DNA from 3 places in the Streptomyces sp. NPDC060205 genome. Region 2 is predicted to be linked to each of the others. Evidence: riboswitches for the same ligand, from Rfam matches in the RefSeq annotation. Region 2 holds a riboswitch; each other region holds the start of a gene.
The links. A riboswitch is a leader RNA that binds a small molecule or an ion and turns the genes downstream of it on or off. The one in region 2 is predicted to bind cyclic di-AMP.

Region 1 (9,739 bases), on a different contig from region 2:
GGACGACGGCCCTGCGGCGGCTGCGGGCCGCCGTGCGCTGGTACGCGCCGACCGGACAGGCCAAGGGCTGGCGGCTGTGGATCGAGGGCTGGGCGGTGGCCCTGCGCGAGCCCGCGCTGCGGGACGTCACCCGCGATCTGGACCGGCAGTGGAAGGCCGCGCTCACCGAGGTCATCGCCGAGGGCGTGGCCGCGGGCGAGTTCCGGTGCCCGGATCCGACGGCCACGGCGCTGCGCCTGACCGCCCTGCTGGACGGGCTGGCCGTGCAGATGACGGCGTACCCCGGCGCGGTCTCCCGCGCCCGCACCCAGCAGTGGGTGGACGAGGCACTGGCCCGGGAACTGGGGCTCGACCGCGTCGAGCCCCAGCCCGCCGAACCCCAGACTCCGGATGCCTGAGGCAACCATCTTCCAAGCGTTCAGACGTTCAGGCGTTCAGACGTACAGGCGCCTAAGACATCCAAGACACTCACCACACTGGCGTCCGAACATCCGGACGTTCAGGCCACAGCCTCGATCCACGACTTGATGTCGTGCGGAGACAGGCTCCCCTTCGCTTCCACACGGTCGCCCGAGGACTCCCCGCGCAGCCGCCGGCCGATCCACGGCACCAGGTACTCGCGCGCCCAGTGGATGTTGTCCCGCCGCACCTCCAGCGTGCCGCGCGGCGGCAGCACGGGCCAGGGCTGGTCCGGGTCCGCGGGCACCTCAAGGCCGAGGACCTGTCCGGCGCGCAGCGCGACCCGCGTGTGCCCCTCGGGCGAGAGATGGAGCCGGTCGCCGTCCCAGGCCCGCCGGTCCTGGATGGTCTTGAGGGACCACAGGTCGAGCACCGGACATTTGTACCGGTCCGCGATGGCCCGCAGATGGAGGTTGTACGTGGCGATCTTGCCCCGCATGTGCCGGAGCACGGGTACGCCACGGGTGTCGAAGCCGGTGGTCACGAGGACCGTGCCGACGGCCGACGTGAGGTCGGCGACGGCACGCTCGTAGCGCTCCGCGACCTCGTCGGGATCGGTGCCCGGCCGGATGATGTCGTTGCCGCCCGCGCAGAAGGAGACCAGGTCCGGCGCGAGCTCCCTGGCCCGCCGCAACTGGTGCTCGACGATCTGGTCGAGCAGCTTCCCGCGAACCGCGAGGTTGGTGTAATCGAAGTCGCCCTCGGGCCGCCGGTCCGCGAGCAGTACCGCGAACCGGTCGGCCCAGCCGACGAACGCCCCGTCCGGGCCCGGGTCGCCGACGCCCTCGGTGAAGCTGTCCCCCACCGCCACGTACGACCCGATCACTGATCTGTTGTCGTCTTTCGAATCGTCTGCCACGTCGGCCCATGATTCACCTTGGCGTGTGACCTACGCGACCGTAGGAAGGGGTTGACGCCCGGTGAGATAAGCCACTCGTCAAGTGTTGGTCAATCCCGGAATAAGGGGCGCGTTCAGTGACGTTGCCGCAGCTCCCGGACCTGGAAGTCCTGAATCGCGAAGTGACTCCAGGTGGTCCGGAAGGCGAAGTGCCCACGCGTGTACGGCTCCGGGTCGGTGTAGTCGAAGACGAGCCGTCCGTTGTTCCACCACCGGACCGTGGACCCGTCCGAGACGATCCGGACCCTGTGGGGGCGGTTGGCCGTCAGCAGGGGTTCGGTGTAGTCGAAGATCAGCGGCCGTACACCGGCCTCACCGACGTACCGGCGCAGCCTGGTCGTGGTGTTGGAGTTGGCCCCGTAACCGACGTAGTACGTCCTGAGGTGGTCGTACTCGGCGAGCGCGCCGCCGCGGGGTGTGGCGAAGAGGTCGTCGGGTGAACGCGCGTCCGTGGCGTTCCAGAAGTTGTTGAGGTCGGAGACGCGGTCGTTGGCGCCGCCCGCGGAGACCGGTGTGGCGGTGTACTCGATGACGTACGGCCCCCGGAGCGCACGCCGGAACCAGACCGTCGCCCCGCTGGGCACGTCGATGTCCAGGACGCCCCGGGAGGCGGTGACGCTGCCGCCGTCCTGCAGCTCGGTGACCCACTGGCCGAGCCCGTGGCGGAAGTCGTCGCGGGCGACGACCCGGCCCCGCCCGTGACGGACGGCGGCGCTCGCCTGCTGTCCGGGCACGAGCGCGGCGAGCCCGGCACCCGCGGCCAGCGCTCCGAACGCTCTGCGTGTGGTCGTCATACGGGGTTCCTCCGGGGTTCGGCGACACCGAGGGCATCGGGGACAGGTCGGTCCGCGGACAGAAAGCGCTTGCGCGGATCACTGATCACTGTGCCGCCCCCGACGCCCCGTGTCGATGCTGCCGGTGTTTCAACCCCGTGTCGTACGCACCCGGTCAGAGCCGGCAGCTGATTTCGAGGCCGTCCTCGACGGGGAACGTGACGCTGTGGTAGCCGTTGGCCGTGTCGCGCACGTGGTCGAGGTAGGGGCCGAGGTCGGGCAGATCCACGTCGTCGGCGACGACCAGGGTGCCGGGCGCGAGGTGCGGCTCAAGGAGCCGCAGGACGGGCAGACAGAGGTCCTTCCACCCGTCCAGGAACAGGAAGTCGACCGGCTGCCCCAGTGCGGCGAGCGTCCGCAGGGCGTCGCCCTCAAGAACGGTGATCACGTCGTCGAGACCGGTGGCGGCGAAGGTGTCGCGGGCCGACGCCGCCTTGGTCCGGCTCATCTCCGTGGTGACGACCCGGCCGGTGCCGTTGTCGCGCACGGCGGCGGCCAGGTGGAGCGTGGAGATGCCGTACGAGGTGCCGAACTCGACGACGTTGGCGGGCCGGGTGGCACGGACGAGGTTGTAGAGGAGTTTGCCGCCGTCGGCGGAGACCGGCATGTAGATCTCCTGCGCCGCGTCGGCGAGCTCCTGCGCCGTCCGCGCCCCCCAGTCATGGGGCCGGTCGCTCCTCAGCCGCGACACGGTCTCGTCGTCATGGCCGGCGGCTTCGAACATGCGGGTCAGGGCGGCGGAGACACGTGGTTCCGCGAGGGTGTACGGAGGTGTGGGCATGACACTGACTCCTTCGAGCGGGGTTGATGCGCGAGTCGGGCCGGGTGGGGTGGGTGGGGTGGGTGCGAGCCGGGGCGGGCCGAAACGGGCGAGGGGGCGTGGGAGGGCGTACCGTCGCCCACGCTTCACCGGGCCCGCCCCTCGGGCCGCGCGGCGCCCGTGGCCGTCAGGCCGTGTACGCGCCCGCGTCGATGTCCGCGAGCAGGGTCGGCCCGGTGGGCTCCCAGGACAGCAGCCGCCTGCTCACGTCGCTGGACGCGGTCATGGTGGAGGCGAAGAAGCGGCCGACGAAGCCGAAATGGGGCCCGGCGTCCCCCGGTGCGACGGAGGCGACCGGCAGGCCGAGGCTGCGGCCGACCGCCTCGGCGATGGCCTTGGTGGTGACGGTCTCCTCGGCGACGGCGTGCAGCCGCGTCCCCGCGGGCGCCTGTTCCATGCCGAGGCGGATGAGGCGGGCCGCGTCGTCGCGGTGCACCGCCGACCAGGCGGCGGTGCCGTCGCCGACGTAACCGGAGACGCCCCTTTCGCGGGCGGCCGCGGTGAGGAAGTTGACGAACCCCCAGTCGCCGTGGCCGTGGACGCTCGGCGCGAACCGCGTGATCACGGTCCGTACGCCCTGGGCCACGTAGTCCAGGGCGAGGTTCTCGCTGCCGCCCCGGTTGGAGTCCGGGCCGACGGCCGGCGAGACGTCGTCCTCGGTGGCGGGCCGCCCTTCGACGAGGCCGGAGAGGGGCGCGGCGACCACGAACGGGCGGCCGGTCCCGGCGAGGGCGTCGCCGAGCGCCCGGACCGAGGCGCGCTCGGATCGGTCGGACTCGGCGGGATCGCCCCAGTCGTGCTTGTTGGCCAGGTGGATGACCGCGTCCGCCTGGTCGGCGCCCCGCCGCAGCGAGCCGAGATCGTCGAGGTCGCCGCGGAGGATGCCGACGCCCTTGGCGGCGAGGGCCTTCTCGGCCCGGTCGGACCGGGCCAGGCCGATGACCTGGTGGCCCGTGGAGACGAGCTCGTCGACCACGGCGGAGCCGATCCAGCCGGTCGCTCCGGTGACGAATGCACGCATGAGCGTGACCTCCTTCGCCCTGAAGAGGGCAGGTGAGTGGACGGATGAAGGACGGATGAGGGGTGGAGACGGGTGTGGGGACAGGTGGGGCCTGCCGGGCACGGCACTGACACCGCGTCAGATTGCTTGTGATGCAGCGCCGTTACCGCGAGACGGGCGGCACGAGGCCGGAGACCCATTTCCGAGTCACCGTGCACCGTAAAGGTAACACATTCGAGACACCGTGCCTCGTATAGAGTTGCGGGATGGTGGATGGAAGCGGCCGCGGACGGCCCCGCAGTGAGAGCGCACGGGCCGCCGTGCTGCACGCCGTCGACGACCTACTGGTGGAGGTGGGGTACGCGGCCCTGACCATGAAGGGCATCGCCGAGCGGGCGGGCGTGGGCCGGCAGACCGTGTACCGCTGGTGGTCGAACAAGGCGGAGGTGCTCTACGAGGCCAGCGTCATCGACGCCCGGCAGGAACTGTCCGTGCCCCGCAGCGGGGATCCCCGCGAGGACCTCAAGGCCTATCTCGACGCACTCGTGGGCTTCCTGGCCCGCTCCGACGCGGGCGCGGCCTACCGTGCCCTCATCGGCGAGGCCCAGCACGACGCGGAGGTCGCCGCGCTGCTCGCGTCCCGCGACATCCTCGGGGAGAGCGCGGCGGAGGTCGTGGAGGCGGTGCGGAAACCGAGCGGCACCGACCTCTCGCCGGAACAGGCGACCGCGCTGCTGATCGGCCCGCCCTTCTTCCACATCCTGTCCGGGCGCAGCGCGGACGGCCTCGACACCGGACAGCTCACGGATCAGTTCCTGCGCGTCCTGAACCGTCCGGGGGCCTGAAACGCCTGTGAACGCCCCCGCCCCCGCCGCTGTTCCCGCCGGCCGTCCGGCCCCGGACATGCCGAAGGCCGGACCCCGGGGATCACAGGGTCCGGCCTTCGGAGCTTCACATCGGTCGACGCCCGCGGGCGTCGGTCCGCGTCAGGCGGCGTCGGAGGGTGTCAGACGGAGACGCCCTTGGCGCGCAGGTAGGCCAGCGGGTCCACGTCCGAGCCGTAGTCCGGGGTGGTGCGGATCTCGAAGTGCAGGTGCGGGCCGGTGACGTTGCCCGTGGCACCCGAGAGGCCGACCTGCTGTCCGCCGGTCACGCTCTGACCGGCCGAGACGGAGAGGGAGGACAGGTGGGCGTACTGGGCGTAGTGGCCGTCGGCGAGCTGGATGACGACCTGGTTGCCGTACGCGCCGCCCCATCCGGCGGAGACGACCGTGCCCGCGCCGACGGACTTGAGCGCGGTGCCGGTGGGCACGACGAAGTCGACACCGGTGTGGTACCCGCTGGACCACATGCTGCCCGACATCTTGTACGAGGTGCCGATGGACGCCCCCGCGACCGGCAGCGTGAAGCCGGTGGCCGTCGAGGTGTCGGCGGCCTTGGACGCCGTGGTCGTCTTCTTGGCCGCGGACTTGTCGGCGGCCTTGGGGGCGGTGGAGCCGGAGCCGGCCGCCGCCTTGCCACCGAGGGCGAGCTTCAGACCCGGGTGGATGAGGGACGGGTCGCCGCCGATGGACGTGCGGTTGTCCGAGTACAGCTTCTTCCAGCCACCGTCGACGTCCTGCGTGTCGGCGATCTTCGACAGGGAGTCGCCCGAGCGCACGGAGTAGGTCCTGGTCGTGACCTTCTTCGTCTCGGCCTGCTTCTCGGCGGCCGGAGCGGCGGCGACGGACTTGCTCGCGACGTTCGCGGCGCTCGCCACGGAGTCCGCGGCGGTCTGCGGAGTCGCGGCGTGCGCTCCGGTGGCGCCGAGCAGCGGAAGGGCGAGAGCTGCGCCCCCGGTGCCGGCCACGGCCATGGAGCGGGAGAAACGCGGGGACTTGGGACGGCGGTGCTTACCCTTCGCGGGCATGACGAATTCCTCTCCGGCGCCTGCGAGGTGAGCTGTCGGGTGCGAGCTGGAGATGCCCGGCCGTGCTTTCGCACGACTTAACCCCAAGCCGTTCCGGAGACCGGAACAGGCGTACTACCTGTGGGTCCCCCGCTCCTGCCACATACGGGTGAGTGTGCGGATTCCGGGCGGCGGCAGGATTGGGCGTCCGTCCGGATTGGAGGTGAACGTAAGCGACATGAAGAGGCGCAAACAAGCTTGAGGGTTTCCTGTGTGCCCCGTTTTCTTGATCCTCGACCGAAATACCAGTCACCCTGTGTGAATGGGGACCGTCCTCGGTTTGTTAAAGCCCTGAAAACAAAGCGGACTTACGTGAGCATGGCGACAGCGGAACGTCACGGATATGACGCTGCTCACCAAGGACCGCCTCAGGAGCCTTCACTCCGGAGCTAGTTGGAATGAAGGCTCCATTACGGACAGATCAGTCAGATGCGACGCAGGCGGATAACTGCCGCATCGAGGTCGCCGCGCAACCCCGTCCGCAGCCCGTGATGCAACAGCACCGCACCACGGTGGACTTCGCCCGTTTCGAGGCATTCGTACGATGCCGACGGGTCGAGGCCCCGCAGCCTCACCGGCAGGGCAGGCTCGCCGTAGTGCTGGGCCTGGAGCCAGGCGAGGACGACGACCTCGCCGTCACGGACGTACTGGACGGCGCTCAGTCCGCCCTGCGGCGCCCGCAGCCGGTGCAGCTCACCGCGCTGCACGACGGGCCTGATCTCCTTGTAGAGCTCCACCCAGGTCCGCGCCTCGGCCAGCTCCTCCTCGGTCCAGCGGGTGAGGTCGCCGCCGACGCCGAGGACCCCGGCCATCGCGCTCACGAACCGGAAGCGCAGCGAGCTGACACGTCCGTTGAGCTGGGTGTTCGGGCTGTCGGTGACCCAGGCGGCCATGGCCCGCGCGGGATGCACCTGACTGAAGCCGTGCTGGATGGCGAGCCGGTCGAGCGGGTCCGTGTTGTCGGAGGTCCACACCTGGTCCGTACGCGCCATGATCCCGAGGTCGATCCGCCCGCCGCCGCCCGAGCAGGACTCGAAGGCGACACCCGGGTGGGCCGCCCGCAGCCGGTCCAACAGCTTGTACAGGGCGTGCACATGGTCCACCCACAGCCGCTGCGGATAGGCCTCGCCGGGCCAGCCCGCGTCCGTGAAGGCGCGGTTGAAGTCCCACTTCACGTAGTCGATCGGCGCGCTGGAGAGCAGTGCGTCGAGCTGTTCCCACAGGTATTCCTGGACGTCCTCGCGTGCGAGGTTGAGCACGAGCTGATTGCGCAGTTCCGTCCGCTTCCGTCCCGGCTGGAACTGCACCCAGTCCGGGTGCGCGCGGTACAGCTCACTGTCCGGGTTGACCATCTCGGGCTCGACCCAGATGCCGAACTGCATCCCGAGCCCGTGCACGTGGTCACCCAGCGGCTTCAGCCCGCCCGGGAAGCGGTCCCGGTTGACCGTCCAGTCGCCGAGGCCGGCCCGGTCGCTGGTGCGCGCCCCGAACCAGCCGTCGTCGACCACGAACAGCTCGACACCGGCGTCGGCGGCCCGGCGGGCGAGCGCCCGCTGCTGCTCCTCGGAGATGTCGAACTCCGTGGCCTCCCAGGAGTTGTAGAGCACGGGCCGGTCCCGCTCCGCGTCCGGGATCACGTACGCGCGCTGGTACGCGTGCCAGGCGCGGCTCGCCCCGCCGAAGCCGCCGTCGCTCCACAGCCCCGCGAAGACGGGGGTGACGAAGGTCTCCCCCGGCTCCAGCCGCAGTAGGCCCGAGTCGTCGTATCCGGCCCCGCCGGTGATCTGCACGCGCGCGTCGGGCAGTTGGGCCACCGCGATCCGCCAGGTCCCCGACCAGGCCAGCGCGCAGCCGTAGACCTCGCCCAGCTCCTCGGTCGCCGTGCCGTCCGCGTCCAGCGCGACCCAGGGCAGGTGCTGATGCCCGGTGTGCCCGCGCCGGCTGCCGATGATCTTCTCGCCGTAGGTGAGTTCGGAGCGTACGAGCCGGGATTCGGCCGCCCACCGCCCGTGCAGCTGGGACAGCCGCCAGCCGTCGCGCCGCGGCAGCGTCCAGGTCGCGGAGTCGGCGCGCAGCACCTCCAGGGCGGGCCCTTCGTTGGCGAGGGTCACCCAGCGCTCGACGACGTCGGTGCCGGCCCGCATCCGGTAGTGCAGGGTGATGCCGAGCCCGGAGTCGGAGAACCGCAGCCGCAGCTCGTCACCGCCGGCTCCCTCGGCCCCCTGCCCGTCGGCGCCGCCGGTCTCGTACCCCTCGAAGCGCCATTCGGTGCCGCGCCTCTGCGGTGTGCGCACCGACAGCGCGGGCCGTACGAAGCGGGGGCCGCCCTCGACCGGGTACTCCTCGTGGCCGTCGAGGGTCGCCTCGAAGGCCCAGTACTCGGGACCCGGGCCCGCGGCGAGCGCCTCGGCGTCGGCGAGCGCGATCCTCGGGCCCCAGTGCAGATGAAGCAGCTCGTCCTCGTCACCGAGCCGCAGGCCGTAACTGCTCGTGGGTCCCGAAAGAAGCCACGTACGGCCGTCTGCGCCGATCTCTACCATCAAGCCCTCACATATTCGAACAGGCACGCTCAAGCCCCAACATCATCAGGGCCGACCTGCCCTTCGGGCAACGCCTGTGGACAACTCATTGGCCCACGAACCGATGTCGTATCGTCGGATACGCACCTCGCCGACGAGCCGCGTCGGTGGCCGAGGGGAGGAGCCCCCGTGACGCAGCAGGCCCCGTCGACCGAGCCCGAGCTGACCGGCGTACGCAACTTCCGCGACGTGGGGGGCCTGCCGACGGTGGACGGCCGGCGGGTGGCGTACGGACGGCTGTTCCGCAGCGGCCACCTCGCGCACGCGACGGCGTCGGACGCCGCGTTCCTCGCCTCGCTGGGCCTGCACACGATCTTCGACTTCCGCAACGCGGCCGACCAGCGGCTGGAGGGCGCCGACGTCGAGCTGCCCGGGGTGCGCAATGTGAACCTTCCGCTGACGGACCCCGCCGACGGCGCCGAGTTCTGGAAGATGGTCCGCGACGGGAACGTGGACGAGCTGCGTGAGCTGCTCTCGGACGGCCGGGCGGCGAACCGCATGATCGCGTCCTACCGCACGATCATCAAGGAGCGCACGGCCGAGCACCGGCAGGTGCTGCACGCGCTGGCCGAGGACAGCGTCCCGGCCCTGATGCACTGCGCGGCGGGCAAGGACCGGGCCGGCCTCTCCGTCGCCGTGACGCTCCTCGCCGTGGGCGTCGAGCGCGAGGCCATCGTGACGGACTACCTGGAGTCGAACGCGGCACACCGCCGCTACAAGGTGCACCGCAGCAGCTCCGCCTCCTCCGCGTACACCCCCGAGGTGATGGAGCTGCTCAGCCCGCTGTTCGACGCACGTGCCGAGTACCTGGCGGCGGCGTTCGACACGATCGAGGAGACCTGGGGCGGGGTCGACGCGTATCTGGAGCAGGCTCTCGGCGTGACCCCCGAGATACGGGAGCGGCTGCGGCAGCGGTTCCTCGACTGACCGGGGCCGCGGCCCCGGTCCGCTACTGGTTGCTGGCCCCGAGGGTGAACAGCAGGTAGATGAAGGCGGCGAAGACGTGCCCGACCGCCACATAGATGATGAGCCGTACCCACAGCGCGCGCGGGAACTTCTCCTCGATGTCCTTCATGAGGATTCTCCGGAAGTCGTCGTGGTCGTCGTCGGTCCGAGGCACAGCGCGGCTGTCGGACTCTGCAGCAGGGTGTGTACGAAGAGGAGCTCGGCCCCGTCCCGGTCCGCGGCGGCGATCCGGTGCG
Region 2 (9,739 bases):
TTCGTGGACTTCTCCTTGGCGCCGTTGTACTTGTCGGTGGCGACCTCCGCCTCCTGGTACAGCTTGTCGACTTTCGCCTTCACCTGGGCCGGCGTGAGCTCGGGTGCGGCGACCCCCGTCCCGTCGAACGCCGTCGCGCTCGCCGCACCCGCGAGGGCGATGGTGAAGGCGGTGCGGGCCGTACCGCCGCCGAGTGAGCGCTGTCTGGGCTTGCGGTGCGCTGCCACGTGCGATCCACGTTCCTTCCGTAGCCGCCGAGGCACTGGTGCGTCCACGGCGGTGGCCCTCAGGGGCTGGTTGCACGTCCGGCGGCAGCCCGCACAGGGGGAGCGGACCGCCGCCGGACCTCTTGGCGGTGGTGCCGACTGCCGCCCTGGCCCGGGCGGTTGTGGTGGGGAGCCGGTCACCTGGGGAAGGACGCTAAACCTCACGACACGCCGGCGGTAACGGCATGTACGGAACTGGTGGCACTCGGCCACGAGCTGACCGGGTGCGACCGTGATCCGGGCCCGGTGCCGGCGACTTGGCGTGAGGGGGTGACCGATGGGCGCGTTGTGGGGGAGCGGTACACCCGACGGTGCTATGGGCTCCGCCCTGGGCCCGCGAGAGGCCCGGGCCGCGGGCCGGTGCGGAGCGGCATGCGGGCGTCCGGTTAGGGTCCGGGCTCATGGACGTACTCATTCATGTCTTCGTCGCCCTGCACATCATCGGCATCGCCTCCCTGCTGGGCGGCTTCCTCACCCAGCTGAAGGCCATGGGCGACGGCACGGCCCGCTTCACCCCCGCCATGCTCCACGGCGCGCTGACCATGCTGGTCACCGGCGCGGTCCTCGTCGGCCTCAACCAGGCCGACGACCAGACCGTCAACAACGTCAAGATCGGCGTGAAGCTGGCGCTCCTGGTCGTGATCCTCGGCCTCGTCTACGTCAAGCGCGACGACGAGAAGGTGGAGAAGGGCCTGTTCGCCCTGGTGGGCGGGCTGACCACGGTGAACGTCTTCATCGCGGTGCTCTGGACCTGAGCGGCCCGGGCGACCGCCCGGAACACGGAAGGGGTACGGCACCCAGGTGCCGTACCCCTTCCGGTGTCCGTGTGAGCCGCTAGCCGGGCCGCACCACGCTGTGGATCGGCATGTAGTAGATCGACTCCTCGCGGACGTACGCACCCGGCTTCGGGGCGTGGATCATCATGCCGTCGCCGATGTAGATGCCGACGTGGCTGATGTCGTCGTAGAAGAAGACCAGGTCGCCGGGCTGGGCGTTGTCCACGGAGACCGTCGTGCCGGTGTTCACCTGGTCCCACGTGGTGCGCGGGAGCGTCACACCGGCGGCCTTCCAGGCGGCCTGCGTCAGACCGGAGCAGTCGTACGAGCCGGGACCGCTCGCGCCCCAGACGTACGGCTTGCCGATCTGGGCGCGGGCGAAGGCGAGTGCCTTGGCCGCCTTGGTGGAGGAGGCGGAGTCCGAGCCCGCCGTGCTGCCGGTGCCCGTACCGGTACCGGCTCCCGTGCCCTGCGTCGCCGCCTCCTGGCGGCGGCGCTCCACGTCGGCCGCCTGCTGCCGCGCCAGCTCGTCCGCCTTGCGCCGGGCCTCCTCCTGCTTCTGCCGCTCGATCGCGGCCAGGCGGGCCTTCTCCTCGGCGGTCAGCTTCGACAGGAGCTCGCGCGCCTCGGCGAGCTTGCGCTGGACGTCCGCCTTGGACGTCTTCAGCGTGCTCTGCGTCGTGGTGAGCGTCTCCAGGCCCTCGGAGGCCTCCTGCCGCTTCTTCGACGTGGTGGCCCGCTGGGTGACGTACTCGTCGACGGCCTGCTTCTGGCGGGCGGTCAGCCGGCTCATCAGCTGGGTCTGGTCGAAGTAGTCCTGCGGGTTGTCCGCGAGGAGGAGGGAGGCCGTGTCGGGGGCGGAGGCACCCGTGCGGTACTGCGCGGCGGCGAAGGTCCCGAGCGCCTCGCGCGCGGAATTGAGTTTCTCCGTACGCTGCGCCACGTCGTCGAGCAGCGTGGCGACGCGCTTGCGCTGCTTGGTGGTCTTCTCCTTGGCCGCGTTGTACTTCTCGGTGGCCGTACCCGCCTGCTGGTAGAGGTCGTCGATCTTCTTCTGGACTTCCTCCGTGCTCGGCCTGGGCTCCGCGGCGGGCGAGGCGTCCGCCGTCTGGGAGAGCAGGGCGACCGAGGTCAGGGCCGCGGTGGCGAGGGCAGGTGTCCGGATGCCCAGGGAACTGGGGGGCCGCGACTTGCGGTGTGGCGCCACGAGGGCGTCTCCTTCCGTCATCCGCCTACCGAGTTAGCTGTCGGGTTCGGGCGAGTGCTTCGGAAGGTTTGCCCTACGGTCCGTGTCCCACGAGGGAGTTCGGACCGATTCACCCCAGGATCGGTTGGGTCCCCGGTTCCGGAGGCCACGAGGGCATGCCGGATTCGGCGGAGCCCGCTCGGCCCGGCGTTGTTCGCCGGTGCGGGTCGAGCGGCCTACGCGAAAGTTAGCCAATACGTGTGGCACCTGTGAAGTTTGATGTGCGATATGCCCGATACATTTTCGTGACCTGAGCCACGGGAGTCACCCGCCGACGTCAATTGGTCGCGATGTGATCCGAGTTGTCCCGGAGGGGAACAGGGCGCGCCCTGTCTTCACACGGATATACGGAGGCCATCCGTACGCGGTTCAGGTGCCGGCGAAGTTCCGGCCGGGCGGCCGGGCGGCCGGGCGACTGAGCAGCGAGGCGGCGGGTCGGCGGGGCAGAGGTGCGTACCGCTGTACCGCTGGTATCGCCGCACCCGGTGTCGCTGCCGTGGCGGCCACCGTGTGTAATGGCGTGCTCATCACCGGTGAAGCTCTGCCCTTGGCTCACCCGGCCAGGAATCCGCCGAGTTTCCGGGGTGGCGGCCGGGTGTCAGTGGGGACGCCTAGACTCGGAGAGCGATGAGCAGCCTCTTTGATGACAGCTTCCTGGCGGACCTCAAGCCCTCCGGGGCCCACGGGGAAGAGCCCCCGCCGCCGCCCGAGGACGAAGCGCCGGACCACGGTCCGGACGACCTGTTCGGCGGGCGCTTCGACGTGCCTCCGAGCAGGGACGGCCACTACCGCGACGGCGCGCCCCGGCCGTTCGTGGACCCGGCCGCGCTCCTGGACGGGCTGAACGAGAACCAGCGCGCGGCGGTGGTCCACCACGGCTCCCCCCTGCTCATCGTGGCCGGTGCCGGCTCCGGCAAGACCCGTGTGCTCACCCACCGCATCGCCCACCTGCTGGGCGAGCGCAAGGTGCATCCCGGCCAGATCCTCGCGATCACCTTCACGAACAAGGCCGCGGGCGAGATGAAGGAGCGCGTCGAGCAGCTCGTGGGCCCCCGGGCGAACGCGATGTGGGTGATGACCTTCCACAGCGCCTGTGTGCGGATCCTGCGCCGCGAGAGCAAGAAGCTCGGCTTCACGTCGTCGTTCTCGATCTACGACGCAGCCGACAGCAAGCGGCTCATGGCCCTGGTCTGCCGTGACCTGGATCTCGATCCCAAGCGCTTCCCGCCGAAGTCCTTCAGCGCCAAGATCTCGAACCTGAAGAACGAGCTGATCGACGAGGAGGACTTCGCCGCCCAGGCCTCCGACGGCTTCGAGAAGACCGCCGCCCAGGCCTACGCGATGTACCAGTCGCGGCTGCGCGAGGCGAACGCGCTGGACTTCGACGACCTGATCATGACGACGGTCAACCTCCTGCGCGCCTTCCCGGACGTCGCCGAGCACTACCGCCGCCGCTTCCGCCACGTCCTCGTGGACGAGTACCAGGACACGAACCACGCGCAGTACTCCCTCGTCCGGGAGCTCGTCGGCAGCGCCACGGACACCGTGGCGCACCCCGAGGACGTACCGCCGTCGGAGGGCGACCTCCCGCCGGCCGAACTGTGCGTCGTCGGTGACGCCGACCAGTCGATCTACGCCTTCCGCGGCGCGACGATCCGCAACATCCTCCAGTTCGAGGAGGACTACCCGAACGCGACGACGATCCTGCTGGAGCAGAACTACCGCTCCACGCAGACGATCCTGACCGCCGCCAACGCGGTCATCGAGCGCAACGAATCACGCCGCCCGAAGAACCTGTGGACGAACGCCGGCGCGGGCGCGCGCATCACGGGCTACGTCGCCGACACCGAGCACGACGAGGCGCAGTTCGTCGCCGAGGAGATAGACCGTCTCACCGACGCGGGCGACGCGAAGGCCGGCGACGTCGCCGTCTTCTACCGTACGAACGCCCAGTCCCGTGTCTTCGAAGAGATCTTCATCAGGGTTGGCCTGCCCTACAAGGTCGTCGGCGGTGTCCGCTTCTACGAGCGCAAGGAGGTCCGGGACGTCCTCGCGTACCTGCGGGTGCTCGCGAACCCCGAGGACTCCGTACCGCTGCGCCGCATCCTGAACGTGCCCAAGCGCGGTATCGGCGACCGCGCCGAGGCGATGATCGACGCGCTCTCCCAGCGCGAGAAGATCAGCTTCCCGCAGGCGCTGCGCCGCGTCGACGAGGCGTACGGCATGGCGGCCCGCTCGACGAACGCGGTCAAGCGGTTCAACACGCTGATGGAGGACCTCCGGACGATCGTCGAGTCCGGCGCGGGCCCGGCGACCGTCGTGGAGGCGATCCTCGAACGCACCGGCTACCTCGCCGAGTTGCAGGCCTCCACCGACCCCCAGGACGAGACCCGCATCGAGAACCTCCAGGAACTCGCCTCCGTGGCGCTGGAGTTCGAGCAGGAGACGGCCGGCGGCGAGACCGCGGGCACGGCGGCGGCGAACGAGGGCGAGGGCGCGGCCGAGGCCGGTACGCCGACCGGGCTCGCCGCCTTCCTGGAGCGGGTGGCCCTGGTTGCCGACTCCGACCAGATCCCCGACGAGGACGAGGACGGCTCCGGGGTCATCACCCTCATGACCCTGCACACCGCCAAGGGCCTCGAATTCCCGGTCGTCTTCCTGACCGGCATGGAGGACGGCGTCTTCCCGCACATGCGCGCCCTCGGCCAGACCAAGGAGCTGGAGGAGGAGCGGCGCCTCGCGTACGTCGGCATCACCCGCGCGCGCGAGCGGCTCTATCTGACGCGGGCGTCGATGCGCAGCGCGTGGGGGCAGCCCTCGTACAACCCTCCGTCCCGTTTCCTGGAGGAGATCCCGGAGGCGCATCTGGACTGGAAGCGCACGGGTTCCATGGGAGCGGTGGCTTCCGGTCCGGTCGGCGGTGTGGCGGCCTCCCTGTCCTCCTCCCGCTCGCGCTCGGCGGCCTCGGGCGCGTCCGGCTTCGCGACGCGCCGCGGCTCCTCGGAGAAGCCGGTGGTGTCGCTGGCGGTCGGAGACCGTGTCACCCACGACCAGTTCGGCCTCGGCACGGTGGTCGGCGTGAAGGGCATGGGGGCGAACGCGGAGGCGACGGTCGACTTCGGCGGCGAGAAGCCGAAGCGCCTGCTGCTGCGGTACGCGCCGGTGGAGAAGCTGTAGGCAGCGGGACGGGCCTTGCGGGCGGGGCCGCCGACCGGGCGGCTTCGCCGGTCCGGGGGCCCTCCGAGCCGGCGCTCGCAGATCCTAGGAGGGGTCGATGCCGTGGCTGCGCAGCCACGGAAGCGGGTCGATCGCCGAACCGCCGCCCGGGCGCACCTCGAAGTGGAGGTGCGGGCCGGTGGAGTTGCCGGAGTTGCCGGAGTACGCGATCGGGTCGCCGGCCTTCACGACCGCGCCCGAGGCGACCTTGTACGTGGACAGGTGGCAGTACCAGGTCTCCGTGCCGTCCTTGGCCGTCACGATGACCATGTTCCCGTAGGCGCTGTTCCACTGCGTACGGACCGTTCCGTCCGTCGCGGCCATCACCGTCGTGCCGTACGAGACCGGGAAGTCGATACCGGTGTGCACGGACATCCAGTTGATACCGGCCTGGCCGTAGTAGGCGCTGAGCCCGTGCCGTGCGACCGGCAGCGCGAACTTCGGACGCAGCCGCTCCTTGCGGGCCGCCTCGGCCGCCGCCTTCTGCTTCTCGGCGGCCTGCTCGGCCTTCAAGTCGATACGTTCCTGCGTGCGGCTCGCCCGGTCCGCGAAGTCGTCCGCGTCCGCGGAGAGGCTTTCGAGCTGGGCGTCCAGCTTGTTGTTCGCGACCGACGGTTTCACGGTGCCGGCATCGGGTGCGGCGGCCGTCGTCTGGACATCGTCTCCGCCGTCGCCACCGGTGACGGACGCGGCGGCGATACCGGCGACACCCATCACACAGGCCGACGGGACGGCGATCGTCAGCAGCGCGGAGCGCTTGGGCGGTGTGCGGCGGCGCGAGCGGGAAGCGGAACGGTTCGCCGCTCGGGACCCGGCGCGACCTGCGGCGACGGGAGTGATCTCCTCGACGCCGTCGAGCAGGTCGGGCTCGTCGTCGGCGTCGTCGTGCTCGTGGGTACGAGCGTGCGGGTCGGAGTCCGCGTCGGCATCGCCGGGTCCTGAGTGTTCGAACTCGCCCTGCGCGGCCACCCGTTCCTCGTACGGCAGCTGCTCGAACGTGGCGGTGGCCTGCTGGTGGAACGATTCGCGCTGGTCGTACGCGTCCTGCTGGTCGTACGACTCGTGCTGCGGGTGGGACTGGTGCTGCGGGTGGGACTGGGGCTGCTCGCCGCCGTCCGAGTTCCACGCCGTCGCGTCGTACGTGCCCGTCTCGAAGGTCGGCGCCGTCCACTGCTGGGTGGGGTCGGCCTGCTCGGCCTGGTGCCAGGCGTTCGCGTCCCACTGCCCGGTGCCGTCGGGGCTGCCGCCCTGCGTCGGGATCTCGCCGAGCTGCTGATAACCGGCGTCCGGCCAGACACCGCTCGTGTCATAGCTGCCGGTCTCGTAGGCCGCGTGGTGCTGGGCCGCGTACGGGTCGTAGTTCAGGGTCTGGTGACTGCCGGTGGAATCAGTCCAGTTACCGCTGTGGGCCGCCCCGGTCGTGGTGCCGTACGAACCCGTCCCGCCGCCGCTCCCGTCGGTTCCGCTTCCGTTGCCGGGCAGATCGCCGAAGAGGGGATCGGTGTCGAACGTGGCCGTGGCGTAGGCGCCCGTCATGTCGTAACCACCTGTCGTGCTGTACGAACCGGTGGCGGCCGGGTCAAAACCGGTGGCGGGGTATCCGTCGTAGGTGGTGAAGTCGCCGTACTGGACCCCCTGCCCGCCGTGGGACGCGTAGTGCGCCGAGGCGGCATCGGGAGCCGGAGCCGGGGGAGTTACGGTCCCCGACGGGTGACGGTCGTTCACCAACTTCTCTTTCGCCTCGACAACAGGGGCTGGCAGAGCAGTGCGGCGACTGTACCCGGCGGTATGCGGGCGCGACAATCTTCAACAGGTTTCCTCCTCTCAGGAAAGGGGCATTCGGATGCCTTTCGGCGGAGGATGGGCAGAGCTTTGGCCTTGCGTTCGATGAATGTTCGAAGAAAAGACGCCTTCGAAGGCGAACTCGGCTTCCGCTTAGGAGCTTTCCGCCGCTCCCCGTTGCCCCGGTTCGGGGCGGATCGACTCCGGACGTCCGCTTCCGGTTGAGCCTTCGCGGATGGCACCGGGTTTCCACGGACGGGATGTCCCCGGACGGGCCCTCTCGGTCACGCCACTGTCAGGCCGCCGGTGTGAGCGGCGGCGCGGGCGGTTTCCTCCTCGGAGTCCAGGGCCTGGCGTATGCCGGCCGCGACCGCCGGGTGCACCGGCAGGGCGAGATGTCCGATTCCGCTCACGCGCACGTTCTGGGCGAGCAGATCCGGATGCTCGATGCACGCCGTCTCCAGCGGGACCATCAGCTGGTCCAGGTCGCTCCAGAAACTCACGAACCGCGTACGGCAGTGCGGGGCGGGCTTGCGCAACTCTTCGAGTACGCCGGAGCCCGGGCGCATCTGCCGGACGATCGGATGCGCGTTCATCAGCGGTACGACGCGGGTGCCCGCATGCGGTGTGCCCAGGGTGACCAGGGTCCGGACGCGGACGTCACCGCCCAGGCGCTGCACGTAATAGCGCGCGATCAGCCCGCCGAGACTGTGCCCGACGATGTCCACCTCCTGGCGGCCGGTGCGCTCGCAGATCTCCTCGATGTGCCGGCCGAGCAACTCGGCTGCGGTCCGTATGTCGCAGGTCAGCGGGGAGTAGTTGAGCGACTCGACCTGCTGCCTGCCGTGCTGGGCCAGGGAACGGCGCAGCAGCACGAAGACCGAGCGGTTGTCTATGAAGCCGTGCAGCAGGACGACCGGGGGTTTGTCCGCGGTGGGCAGCCGGGCGGCGTCGGCCGTGCCGTCCGCGTCGAGATCCGGGTCGGGCAGGTCGGCCAGGGACCGGGCCGGGATCGGGGACCGGCGACGCTCCGGGGTGATGCCGGACGGATAGAGGACGAGATGACCGGCGAGGATCGCGATCTCCAGAGCCGTCGCCTTCAGCAAGGTCAGTGAGAGCCCGGCCAGTCTCGTGGGCAGCAGGCGCTGGCACAGTGGAAGAAAGGGCAGCAGTGCCCTGGTGACCTTCATGGCCGACCTCCCGTCGGCGCACGGCAGGAACCCTCTGTCCCCCGTGTGCCCTCGTGGGAAGCCGATGGGTGAGGACGGCGACGGTGCACGTGCGGCGTGGGTGACGCCGGTGGAGCGACGGGCCGGCCGTCGTCGTGCGATCGCCGATACGCCGCACCACCCCGTCGCGCGGCTGACGGCGCGGAGGTGCGGAGACCTCGTAGCGGTTTCCCTTGCGCCCGTCCCGGGTGCGAACCGTGTGTCGCGGTGTGCGGGATCGATGCGCTGCGAACTTGTCCCACCGTGTGATTTCCCCCTCGGTCTCCACCGCGAAACTGCCGGTTGCGGGATGGTGCAGATAACGTTCGTTCACTTCCCCGGACCGTGCGGTGCGGGGTGGCTGTGCCGGGCATGTCCGAGATGCATGCTTGGAACGGACGCGGCGGCGGGTCGCCGGCGCGGTGTGGCGATCGTCGTCGCTGGTCGAAACAGATCTCTGCAGATCGGTGTAGTCGGTTCATGGAGGCAGTGATGGGTGTGGCAACCGGTCCGATCCGCGTGGTAGTGGCCAAACCGGGGCTCGACGGACACGATCGCGGGGCGAAGGTGATCGCGCGGGCGCTGCGGGACGCGGGTATGGAGGTCATCTACACCGGCCTCCACCAGACGCCCGAGCAAATCGTGGGCACGGCGATCCAGGAGGACGCCGACGCGATCGGGCTGTCCATCCTGTCCGGCGCGCACAACACGCTGTTCGCCGCGGTCATCGAGCTCCTGAAGGAGCGCGACGCCGCGGACATCAAGGTGTTCGGCGGCGGGATCATCCCTGAGGCGGACATCGCGCCGCTCAAGGAGAAGGGTGTCGCGGAGATCTTCACGCCCGGGGCCACGACCACGGCCATCGTGGACTGGGTCCGGGCGAACGTGCGCCAGCCTGTGTAGTTCTGCGCCCGGCTCATTGGCCGAGGGCCTGGTGTGCGGGGTTTGGTGCGGGTCCGTTGTGGCTGGTTGCGCAGTTCCCCGCGCCCCTGGGTGGGTGGGCCTGGTGTGTGTGGGTGGGTGCGGGTCCGGTGTGGCTGGTTGCGCAGTTCCCCGCGCCCCTGGGTGGGTGGGGGTGGTGGTGTGGGGTTTCGTGCGGGTTCGTTGTGGTTGGTTGCGCAGTTCCCCGCGCCCCTGGGTGTGCGCCGTTCCTCGCGCCCCTGTGGGGGCGCGGTCAGCTCTGTGTGAGTTCCGTTTGGATTGCAGCTCTCAGGCGGAGCGTCGTGACCAGGCGTTGGAAGGATT
Region 3 (9,739 bases), on a different contig from region 2:
ACATGGCCCCCGAGCAGGCGATGGGCGGCGCGGTCGGCCCGTACACCGATTTGTACGCGCTCGGGGTGCTGCTGCACGAACTCCTCAGCGGGGACGTGCCGTTCTCCGGTTCCACCGCCCTCGGCGTGCTGCACCGCCACCTCTACGAGCCGCCCCTGCCGGTCCGCCGGCTGCGCCCCGAGGTGCCCGAGGCGCTCGAAGCCCTCGTCCTGCGGCTGCTCTCCAAGGACCCGCAGCACCGCCCCGACTCCGCCCAGGAGACGTACGAGCAACTGCTGCCGCTGCTCCCCGCGCGCGGCATCCCGTCCGGCGGGCCGCTCGACCCCACACGCCCCTTTCTGCGCCCGCACGCCCCCTGGCCCGACCGCGCCCGCACCCCCGCCGCGCAGCCGCAGGCCGCGCCCGCCGTCGAGAAACCCGATGTCGCCGGAGCCGTCGACGAGGTCAAGCGCCTCCTCGGCGAGGGCCGCATCACCCAGGCGGTCGACATCCTCGGCCAGATCCTCCCGGCCGCCGCCGCCCAGCACGGCGAGCACTCACCGGTCGTACGCACCCTGCGCAAGCAGTACGCGGCCACGCTGATGGACGACGGCCAGTACCGCCGCGCCCTGCCCGAACTGCGCCGCCTCGCCGACGAACGGGCCACCGAGGCGGGCCGGGCCGACCCGCAGTCCCTGCGCTTCCGCTACGAGGCCGCACAGTGCCTCGAACAGCTCGGCGAACCGGCGGCGGCCCTCGCCGAGTACCGCGCACTGCTGCCCTACTACGAGAACCAGTACGTCGCCCAGGACGCCGAACTGTCCTTCGAGGTGCGCCGCCGCATCGGCCATCTGCTCCTCGCGCTCGGCGACCGGGCCGCCGCACACGACACGCTGGCCCGGCTCCGGTACGACGTCGAACGGCTGCGGGGCCCCGGCCATCCGCTCGTCGGCGACATCGGCCGGACCCTGCAGTGGCTGGGACAGGTCCGCGGCTGAACCGCGCGCGTGGGACGGTGCCCGAAGTCCTGGCGAATCGTTGGGTCGAATGGGTGGCCGAGAGCCGGTCCCCTGCCTACCATCGATCACCGCAAGACTTTGTGCACCGTCGCACAATCTCCTACAGGAGGTTCTCCTTGCACCGCCGCCGTCGCACCGCGTTCCTGCTCACCGCCGCGCTCGCCGCCGCGGCCCCCCTCCTGACCGCCTGCGGCAGCGACGCGCACCCCGGTGCCGCGGCCGTCGTCGGCGACGACCGCATCACGGTCTCCCAGCTGGAGAACCGGGTGAACGAGGTACGGTCCGCGCAGCGGGCCGCCACCACGGGCGAGGCGCAGTACGAGCAGGCCATCTCCAAGTCCGGCGGCCTCACCCGCGACACCCTGCACGGCATGGTCCTCGACCGGGTGCTGCACCGGGCCGCCGACGACGCGGGCGTGAGCGTCACCCGCAAGGAGATCCAGCAGGCCCGCACCGGACTGGAACAGCAGGCCGGCGGCGCGAAGGCCCTGGAAGTGAGCTGGCTCCAGCAGTACGGGGTGCCGCCCGAGCGGCTCGACGACAACCTCCGCGTCCAGATCGAGGCCCAGAAGCTCGCCGCCGCGCTCGGCACGGACACCAGCCAGCCGGCCTTCTGGAAGGCGCTGTCCGACGCCTCCAAGAAGCTGGACGTCGACCTGAACCCCCGGTACGGCAGCTGGGACGTCGAGAAGAGCAGCCGCGTCGACGCCAAGCTCCCATGGGTGCGCGACATCACGGCGGCGGCGAGCCAGAAGACCGCGTAGCCGTCCCGGATCCGCCCCGTCCACAGGGCGTGACCTCGATGTCGGTGGCGTGGGTTACGTTCGAGGGGTGAACGCATCCAGCCCCGGGCGCATCGTCCTGCTCACCACCAGCCACCGTGTCGCGCCCGGACTCCTGTCCTGGCCCGCCTGGCAGGCGCTGCACGGCGCCGACCGCGTCCTGTGCGCGGACGGCGCCCACCCGCAGCTGCCGTATCTGCGCGAGGCGGGCATCGAGGTCGAGGAGACCGCCCCCGGCGCCCAGGAGCTGGTCGACGCGTGCGCCGGCGGGCGCACGGTCACCGTCGTCGCCACCGGCGAGGGCGAACCGCGCCTGACCGACGGCCTGGCCCGGCTGGCCGGCTCGGGACGCGTCCGGATGCCCGACCTCGAACTGCTCCCCGCCTCGTACGACCTCCCGGGCGCCCGTCTCCTCGACCTCGTCCAGGTGATGGACCGCATCCGCCGCGAATGCCCCTGGTCGTCGCAGCAGACCCACAAGGGCCTCGCCAAGTACGGCATCGAGGAGGCGTACGAACTCGTCGAGGCGATCGAGGAGGGCGACCGGCACGAGCTGCGCGAGGAGCTCGGCGACGTCCTGCTCCAGGTCGTCTTCCACTCCCGGATCGCCGAGGAGGGCAGCGCGGAGGACGGGTCGGAGCCCTTCTCCATCGACGACGTCGCGGCCGGCATCGTCACCAAGCTGATCCACCGCCACCCGCATGTGTTCGGCGACGAGACCGCCTCCACACCCGAGGAGGTCAAGGAGCACTGGCTGCGCACCAAGGCCGAGGAGAAGCAGCGGACATCGGTCACGGAGGGCGTCCCGCTGGGCCAGCCCGCCCTGGCCCTGGCCGCGAAACTGGTCTCCCGCGCACGCACGGCGGGCCTGGACACCCCCCTGCCCCAGGGCGAGGGCATCGGCTACGAACTCCTGGCCCTGGCAGCCCGGGCAGAGGAATCCGGCGTGGACCCGGAAGCATCCCTGAGAGCAGCGTCCCGCACCTACCGGGACGCCATACGGGCAACGGAGTCCTGACCCCCGCACCCGACGTGCAGGGCCGGGGCGCAGCCCCGCCTTCCCAGGGGCGCGGGGAACGGCGCGACCAGCCCCCACCGGACCCGCGGACGACACACCACCACCCCCAGCGGAGCGTCACCGCGGCTGAGGCCGCCGCAGCAGCCACGCTCCGGGCCCAAGGGCCCGACACCCGTCCCGGTCCCGTTCCGGCCCGGTGGTCGGGAGTTCGTCACAGAAGACCCGCCCCGGCTCCGCGCCCAGCCGGGGCAGCACGGAGGAGACCCCCGCGACCAGCCCCGGCGGCCCCGCCAGATACACATCGTGCCGAGCCCAGTTCGCCCGGTTCCCCAGCGCCGTCAGCAACCGCTCCGTGGCCTGCGCCCTCGGCCGCCCCGGCGCGGGCGTGAGCACGGTGACGTCCAGCCAGGGCACCCGCGTGCGCAGGGCGTCGAGCACGGCCCGGTCGTAGAGGTGCGCGACATCGCGGGCGACGACGAAGAGCCGCGCCTCGTCGTACCCACCGGGCGCCCGCCCCACCTGCTCCAGCAGCGCCTTCACCGGCGCCCACCCGGTACCGGCCGCGATGAAGGTGAGGGGCCGCTCCACGGGCGTACGGAGGGTCAGCCGGCCGCCCGGCGCGCCGAGCCGCAGGACGTCGCCCTCCCGGGTGCGCCGGACCAGTTCGGGCGACAGCGCACCGCCCGGGACGAGGCTGACATGCAGATCGAGCGTGCCGTCGCAGCGGGGCGCGTTGCCGACGGAGTACGGGCGCCAGGCCCCCGGCACCCGCGGACTGCCCACGCTCACGTACTGGCCCGGCAGATGGCGCAGGGGCCGGTCCGGACGGAGCGTCAGCACGGCGAGGTCGTCCCCGCGCCCGGCGCTCCCGGGCAGCGCGGTGCGGCCGACGACCTCGGCGTCCCACCAGGACGGCTGCCCCTGGCTCTCGGACTCGCCCGCGCCCTCCAGCATGGCGTCCGTGACCAGCGCGTACGCCTCGCCCCAGGCCTTCTCCACCTCCGCGCTCCACGCGGACCCGGACACCGCGGCGAACGCGGCGATCAGGCTGTCCCCCACGGCCGTGTAGTGCTCGGGGCGCGCCAGATACTTCCGGTGGTCCCGCCCCAGCTCCCGCAGGTACGTGTGCAGTTCCGGCCCCTCCAGGCGGGCGACGACGAGCGCCAGGGCGGTGAACAGCCGGTCCCGCTGGCGTTCCTTGTCCTCGGGGGAGTCCAGCGGGAACAGGGCGCGGACGTCGGGGTGGTGCCAGAACAGGTGCGAGTAGAAGTACTTGAGCGCGAACTCGGCCCGTCTTTCGACGACCGCGAAACTGGTCCGGAGCATCTCGGGGTCCACGCCCGCGAATGTAGATAGCCGGAGAGTCGGCCAGTCAAGGGGGAGGACATTCAGGGACAGCCCGTCATCAAGTGCGTAAGGCGGTCATGGTCCGGGCCGGCGCGGGAGGGCGAGCGCGGGCCGCCGGGACACCGGGCGGGCCCCGGCCGTCCCCCCCGATACCGTCGAGGAGTGACCGAAACGCCTGCACAGCCGCCCGCGCCGACCACGGGGCAGCCCGTCCCCGAACTCTTCAGCTGGGAGTTCGCCACCGACCCCTACCCGGCGTACGCCTGGCTCCGTGAGCACGCCCCCGTGCATCGGACGAAGCTGCCCAGCGGGGTGGAAGCATGGCTCGTCACGCGGTACGCCGATGCCAGGCAGGCCCTCGCCGACGGCCGGCTCAGCAAGAATCCCGCCCATCACGACGAGCCCGCGCACGCCAAGGGCAAGACCGGCATTCCGGGCGAGCGCAAGGCCGAACTGATGACCCACCTGCTCAACATCGACCCGCCGGACCACACCCGGCTGCGGCGGCTCGTCAGCAAGGCGTTCACCCCCCGGCGAGTGGCCGAATTCGGCTCCCGGGTGCAGGAACTGACGGATCAGTTGATCGACGGGTTCGCCGGGAAGGGGGAGGCGGACCTCATCCACGACTTCGCCTTCCCGCTCCCCATCTACGCCATCTGCGACCTCCTGGGCGTCCCGCGCGAGGACCAGGACGACTTCCGCGACTGGGCCGGGATGATGATCCGGCACGGCGGCGGGCCCAGGGGAGGCGTCGCCCGGTCGGTCAAGAAGATGCGCGGCTACCTCGCTGAGCTGATCCACCGCAAGCGCCAGGAGCTCACGGACGTGCCCGCACCGGGCGAGGACCTGATCTCCGGTCTCATCCGGGCCTCCGACCACGGCGAGCACCTCAGCGAGAACGAGGCCGCGGCGATGGCCTTCATCCTTCTGTTCGCCGGTTTCGAGACCACCGTGAACCTCATCGGGAACGGCACCTACGCCCTGCTCACCCACCCCGGGCAGCGGCGGCGGCTCCAGGACTCCCTCGCGGCCGGCCGTACGGACCTGCTGGAGACGGGCGTCGAGGAACTGCTCCGCTACGACGGGCCCGTGGAGCTGGCCACCTGGCGGTTCGCCACCGAACCGCTCAGCGTCGGCGGACAGGACATCGCCGCCGGCGACCCCGTACTCGTCGTGCTCGCGGCGGCCGACCGCGACCCCGACCGCTTCCAGGACCCGGACACGCTGGACCTCTCCCGCCGTGACAACCAACACCTCGGTTACGGCCACGGCATCCACTACTGCCTCGGCGCGCCCCTCGCCCGGCTGGAGGGACAGACCGCGCTGGCCACGCTGCTGACCCGGCTGCCCGACCTGCAACTCGCGGGGGATTCGGCCGATTTGAGGTGGCGCGGCGGGCTCATCATGCGGGGATTGCGCACGCTTCCGGTGGAGTTCACCCCGGTCGCGACATCTTGACGGAAGTGCTGGTGGCCGTAGCACCGGAGGCCACGGAAGGTGAGACTCCGTCAACTCTGTGATCTTCACGTTATCTACGCTGCACCGACTTGTGACAAGAGTTCGAGTGCCGCTACGTTCACCCATCAATGCGGCAGGTCCGCCCGTCGCAGCAGTCACGAGCACGGCTTTTCGCCGTGCCCCGTGCGTATTCCTTGCTGTCACGCGAAAGGCAATCGCATGCTCTCCGGGAACGGCCGTCATCGTCGCCCCCGCCAGGCCCCGGCGCTCCTCGTCGCCGCCGGCGTGGCCGGATCGGCCATCGCGATCCCCCTGCTCGGTGCGAGCGGCGCGAGTGCCGCCAGCGGTACGACCTGGGACGCGGTCGCCGAGTGCGAGAGCGGCGGCTCCTGGAGCGCGGACACGGGCAACGGCCTCTACGGCGGACTCCAGATGAGCCAGGAGACCTGGGAGCAGCACGGCGGCCTCGACTACGCGCAGAGCGCCGACCAGGCCAGCCGCTCGCAGCAGATAGCCGTCGCCGAGAAGATCCTCGCCGCGCAGGGCACGGGCGCCTGGGTGACCTGCGGTCTGGTCGCCGGTCTGACGCAGGACTCCGACTCCGCAGACGTCGACACGGGCCTCGCCGAGGACTCCGCGAGCCCGTCGGCCGACGCGGACGCGGATGCGACAAAGGGGAGCAACGGCGCCAAGTCGGACTCGTCCACGGACAGCGGTTCGAAGTCCGACAACGACTCCGCCTCGGACGCACAGAGAACGGACAGCTCGTCCGCCGACACCAAGGCGAAGGGTGACGACTCGGACAAGTCGTCCCAGAGCGACGACGCTTCGGCCGACGCGGCCGCGGACAGCTCCGGCCGTCACCGGGGCGGCAGCGCCGAGGAGGCCGACATGGCGCCGCGCGCGGACGACTACGCCGGCCGGCACGCCTCGCGCAGCGACAGCACCTCGCGCGTCCTCGCCGACGAGGGCTCGTACGCGGTCCGTTCCGGGGACTCCCTCTCCAGCATCGCCGACTCCCTTGGCATCGACGGCGGATGGGGCGAGCTCTACGCCGCGAACAAGGACAGCATCGGCTCCGACCCGGACTTCATCATCCCCGGTCAGCGCCTCGCGGTCGACGGCTGAGCGATGCCGAGCAAGTAGTGATCAAGGCGCCGAATCGGGCGAAAAGCAGCGGTAGTTCGCGCTGAATGTCCGATTTGGCGAATTGAGACATGGATCTCAACACCCCTGATCGTCTTTGAAATTCGGCGCGGCCCGTGTCTACGGTCGTGACCGCTCGCCATGGGTGAGCCCCGACGGTCGCACGCCGAATCCTGCCAACGGCCGTACGGGAACAGTCGTCGCGTAAAGCGCCGTAGGCAGGAGCGGGGGACCCAGGTAAGTGCCGGACCCGGTCGTCATGGCCGGGCACGGCTTGGGGTTAAGCCGCGTGACAGCAGTGTCACGCGGCCGGGCAACTCACTCGGCCCGAACCCGACAGCTCACCTCGCAGGCGTCGGTGAGGGGATCTACTTCATGCTGCTTTCGAACAAGGGCAAGCACCGTCGCCCGTCCAAGGCTGCCCGCATCGCCACGCTGGCCGGTGTCACCACCGCCGCCGTCGCCGTCCCGCTGATGGGCGCCACGGGAGCCTCCGCCGCCACCGCGTCCGAGTGGGACGCCGTCGCCCAGTGCGAGTCCGGCGGCAACTGGTCGATCAACACCGGCAACGGCTACTACGGCGGACTGCAGTTCTCGTCCTCCACCTGGGCCGCGTACGGCGGCAGCTCCTACGCCTCCACCGCCGACCAGGCGTCCAAGTCCCAGCAGATAGCCGTCGCCGAGAAGGTTCTCGCGAGCCAGGGCAAGGGTGCCTGGCCGAGCTGCGGCGTCGGCCTGTCCGGCGCCTCGACCGGCGGCTCCACCGCCCCGTCGGGCTCCAGCAGCTCCAACCAGAGCACCTCGCAGCCGCAGCAGCAGAACTCGCAGTCCTCCGAGGAGCGCGCCTCGCGTTCGCAGGAGCGTCCGGCGACCAAGAAGACCGTCGAGACTCCGACCGGCAAGAAGGTCAAGAAGGGCGACGGCGAGTACAAGGTCGTCAAGGGCGACACCCTCAGCGAGATCGCCGACAAGAAGAACGTCAAGGGCGGCTGGGCGAAGCTGTACAAGCTCAACGACGACATCGTCGACGACGCCGACTTCATCTTCCCGGGTCAGCAGCTGCACCTCAGCTGACGCGGGCCGCACGCCGGCCGGCCCGCCCCCGGCGGGCCGGCGGTCGCGTCCCCCTTCGGCGGTCCGGACATCACCTCCGGCCGAGGCACTGGCCGCTCGGCCCCGACCGGAGGTCCGGCCCACATCCGAATCGCGACTGAACCACAGCGCCCTCACATCCGTGTCCTTCATAGTGGAGGCCTCGTGAGGGTCACCCCCGTCCCCCACGGGCTCCCCGTTCCGGTGCGTGTTCCCCCGTACGCACCGGGGCGGGGCTTTTTTTGTGCCTGGCTTTCCGCCCGTGTCTTTGTTCCGTTCGGAAACAATTTCCTCTCGGTTCTGTCCAGGAGGCGGTCGAGGGCTGGCCGATCCCCGGCAGCCGGTTAGGCTCATCCCGCGGGGCCACCACGGCCTGCGCGCAACCGGGCCTCCGGCCCGGCACAGCTTGTGTCACATCCCAGAAGGAGATGCTCGTGCCGTCCATCGACGTCGTCGTAGCCCGGGAAATCCTGGACTCCCGAGGCAACCCCACGGTCGAGGTCGAGGTCGGCCTCGACGACGGCAGCACGGGTCGTGCCGCCGTTCCGTCCGGCGCCTCCACCGGTGCCTTCGAAGCAGTCGAGCTCCGCGACGGGGACCCCAACCGCTACCTCGGCAAGGGTGTCGAGAAGGCCGTTCTCGCCGTCATCGAGCAGATCGGCCCGGAGCTCGTCGGCTACGACGCCACCGAGCAGCGCCTCATCGACCAGGCGATGATCGACCTCGACGCCACCGACAACAAGGGCTCGCTCGGCGCGAACGCCATCCTCGGCGTCTCCCTCGCCGTCGCGCACGCCGCCTCCGAGGCCAGCGACCTGCCGCTCTTCCGCTACCTGGGCGGACCGAACGCGCACCTGCTGCCCGTCCCGATGATGAACATCCTCAACGGCGGGTCGCACGCCGACTCGAACGTCGACATCCAGGAGTTCATGATCGCCCCGATCGGCGCGGAGTCCTTCTCCGAGGCCGTGCGCTGGGGCGCCGAGGTCTACCACACCCTCAAGAAGGTCCTGAAGAGCCGCGGCCTGTCCACCGGCCTCGGCGACGAGGGCGGCTTCGCCCCGAACCTCGGCTCCAACCGCGAGGCCCTCGACCTCATCGTCGAAGCCATCAAGGAAGCCGGCTACACCCCCGGCGAGCAGGTCGCCCTCGCGCTGGACGTCGCCGCGTCCGAGTTCTACAAGGACGGCAAGTACGAGTTCGAGGGCAAGTCCCGCTCGGCCGCCGAGATGACCGAGTACTACGAGGAGCTCGTCTCCGCGTACCCGCTGGTCTCCATCGAGGACCCGCTGTACGAGGACGACTGGGCCGGCTGGAACGTCATCACCGAGAAGCTGGGCTCCAAGGTCCAGATCGTCGGCGACGACCTCTTCGTCACCAATCCCGAGCGCCTCGCCCGCGGTATCGAGGAGGGCTCCGCCAACGCCCTGCTGGTCAAGGTCAACCAGATCGGCTCGCTGACCGAGACCCTCGACGCCGTCGAGATGGCCCAGCGCAACGGCTTCAAGTGCATGATGTCCCACCGCTCCGGCGAGACCGAGGACGTCACCATCGCCGACCTCGCCGTCGCCGTGAACTGCGGCCAGATCAAGACCGGCGCCCCGGCCCGCTCGGACCGCGTCGCCAAGTACAACCAGCTGCTGCGCATCGAGGAGATCCTCGACGACGCCGCGGTGTACGCGGGCCGCTCGGCCTTCCCCCGCTTCAAGGGCTGAACGCCCTCGTAGGCAGCGTCGTACGTACGTCCCCGTACCCGGTCCCGTACCGTGTGCGGGGACGTACGTACGTATCGGGGAGGCGGACAGATGGCTGTGAAGGACCGTGACCGGTTCTCCACCGCGACCAGGCTGCGGGCGCTCGGTGAGCAGACCGCCGCCCGCGTCTACCGCTCCCAGACC

Region 1: linked by a shared signal. The riboswitch ahead of ACFWGJ_RS20615 (peptidoglycan DD-metalloendopeptidase family protein) and the one ahead of ACFWGJ_RS05810 (NlpC/P60 family protein) in region 2 are both predicted to bind cyclic di-AMP.
Region 3: linked by a shared signal. The riboswitch ahead of ACFWGJ_RS25880 (transglycosylase family protein) and the one ahead of ACFWGJ_RS05810 (NlpC/P60 family protein) in region 2 are both predicted to bind cyclic di-AMP.

What each region holds. Positions count from the first base shown of each region.
Region 1 is NZ_JBHWZP010000110.1:3,276-13,014, forward strand. Features, by position in the region: gene ACFWGJ_RS20585 (TetR/AcrR family transcriptional regulator) at 1-398, shown strand, start outside; gene ACFWGJ_RS20590 (SGNH/GDSL hydrolase family protein) at 500-1,285, opposite strand; gene ACFWGJ_RS20595 (DUF6250 domain-containing protein) at 1,432-2,151, opposite strand; gene ACFWGJ_RS20600 (O-methyltransferase) at 2,306-2,971, opposite strand; gene ACFWGJ_RS20605 (SDR family oxidoreductase) at 3,138-4,031, opposite strand; gene ACFWGJ_RS20610 (TetR/AcrR family transcriptional regulator) at 4,277-4,855, shown strand; gene ACFWGJ_RS20615 (peptidoglycan DD-metalloendopeptidase family protein) at 5,017-5,919, opposite strand; cyclic di-AMP (ydaO/yuaA leader) riboswitch at 5,924-6,099, opposite strand; gene ACFWGJ_RS20620 (alpha-galactosidase) at 6,384-8,498, opposite strand; gene ACFWGJ_RS20625 (tyrosine-protein phosphatase) at 8,667-9,464, shown strand; gene ACFWGJ_RS20630 (DUF6126 family protein) at 9,487-9,612, opposite strand; gene ACFWGJ_RS20635 (helix-turn-helix domain-containing protein) at 9,609-9,739, opposite strand, start outside.
Region 2 is NZ_JBHWZP010000020.1:35,662-45,400, reverse strand. Features, by position in the region: gene ACFWGJ_RS05820 (NlpC/P60 family protein) at 1-227, opposite strand, end outside; gene ACFWGJ_RS05815 (hypothetical protein) at 668-1,021, shown strand; gene ACFWGJ_RS05810 (NlpC/P60 family protein) at 1,101-2,249, opposite strand; cyclic di-AMP (ydaO/yuaA leader) riboswitch at 2,256-2,429, opposite strand; gene pcrA (DNA helicase PcrA) at 2,916-5,465, shown strand; gene ACFWGJ_RS05800 (M23 family metallopeptidase) at 5,550-7,229, opposite strand; gene ACFWGJ_RS05795 (lipase family alpha/beta hydrolase) at 7,571-8,476, opposite strand; gene ACFWGJ_RS05790 (cobalamin B12-binding domain-containing protein) at 8,987-9,397, shown strand; gene ACFWGJ_RS05785 (DUF5691 domain-containing protein) at 9,669-9,739, opposite strand, start outside.
Region 3 is NZ_JBHWZP010000162.1:1,167-10,905, reverse strand. Features, by position in the region: gene ACFWGJ_RS25910 (protein kinase) at 1-977, shown strand, start outside; gene ACFWGJ_RS25905 (SurA N-terminal domain-containing protein) at 1,115-1,762, shown strand; gene ACFWGJ_RS25900 (nucleoside triphosphate pyrophosphohydrolase) at 1,812-2,798, shown strand; gene ACFWGJ_RS25895 (globin domain-containing protein) at 2,916-4,136, opposite strand; gene ACFWGJ_RS25890 (cytochrome P450) at 4,308-5,603, shown strand; gene ACFWGJ_RS25885 (transglycosylase family protein) at 5,823-6,731, shown strand; cyclic di-AMP (ydaO/yuaA leader) riboswitch at 6,950-7,119, shown strand; gene ACFWGJ_RS25880 (transglycosylase family protein) at 7,125-7,823, shown strand; gene eno (phosphopyruvate hydratase) at 8,270-9,556, shown strand; gene ACFWGJ_RS25870 (septum formation initiator family protein) at 9,647-9,739, shown strand, end outside.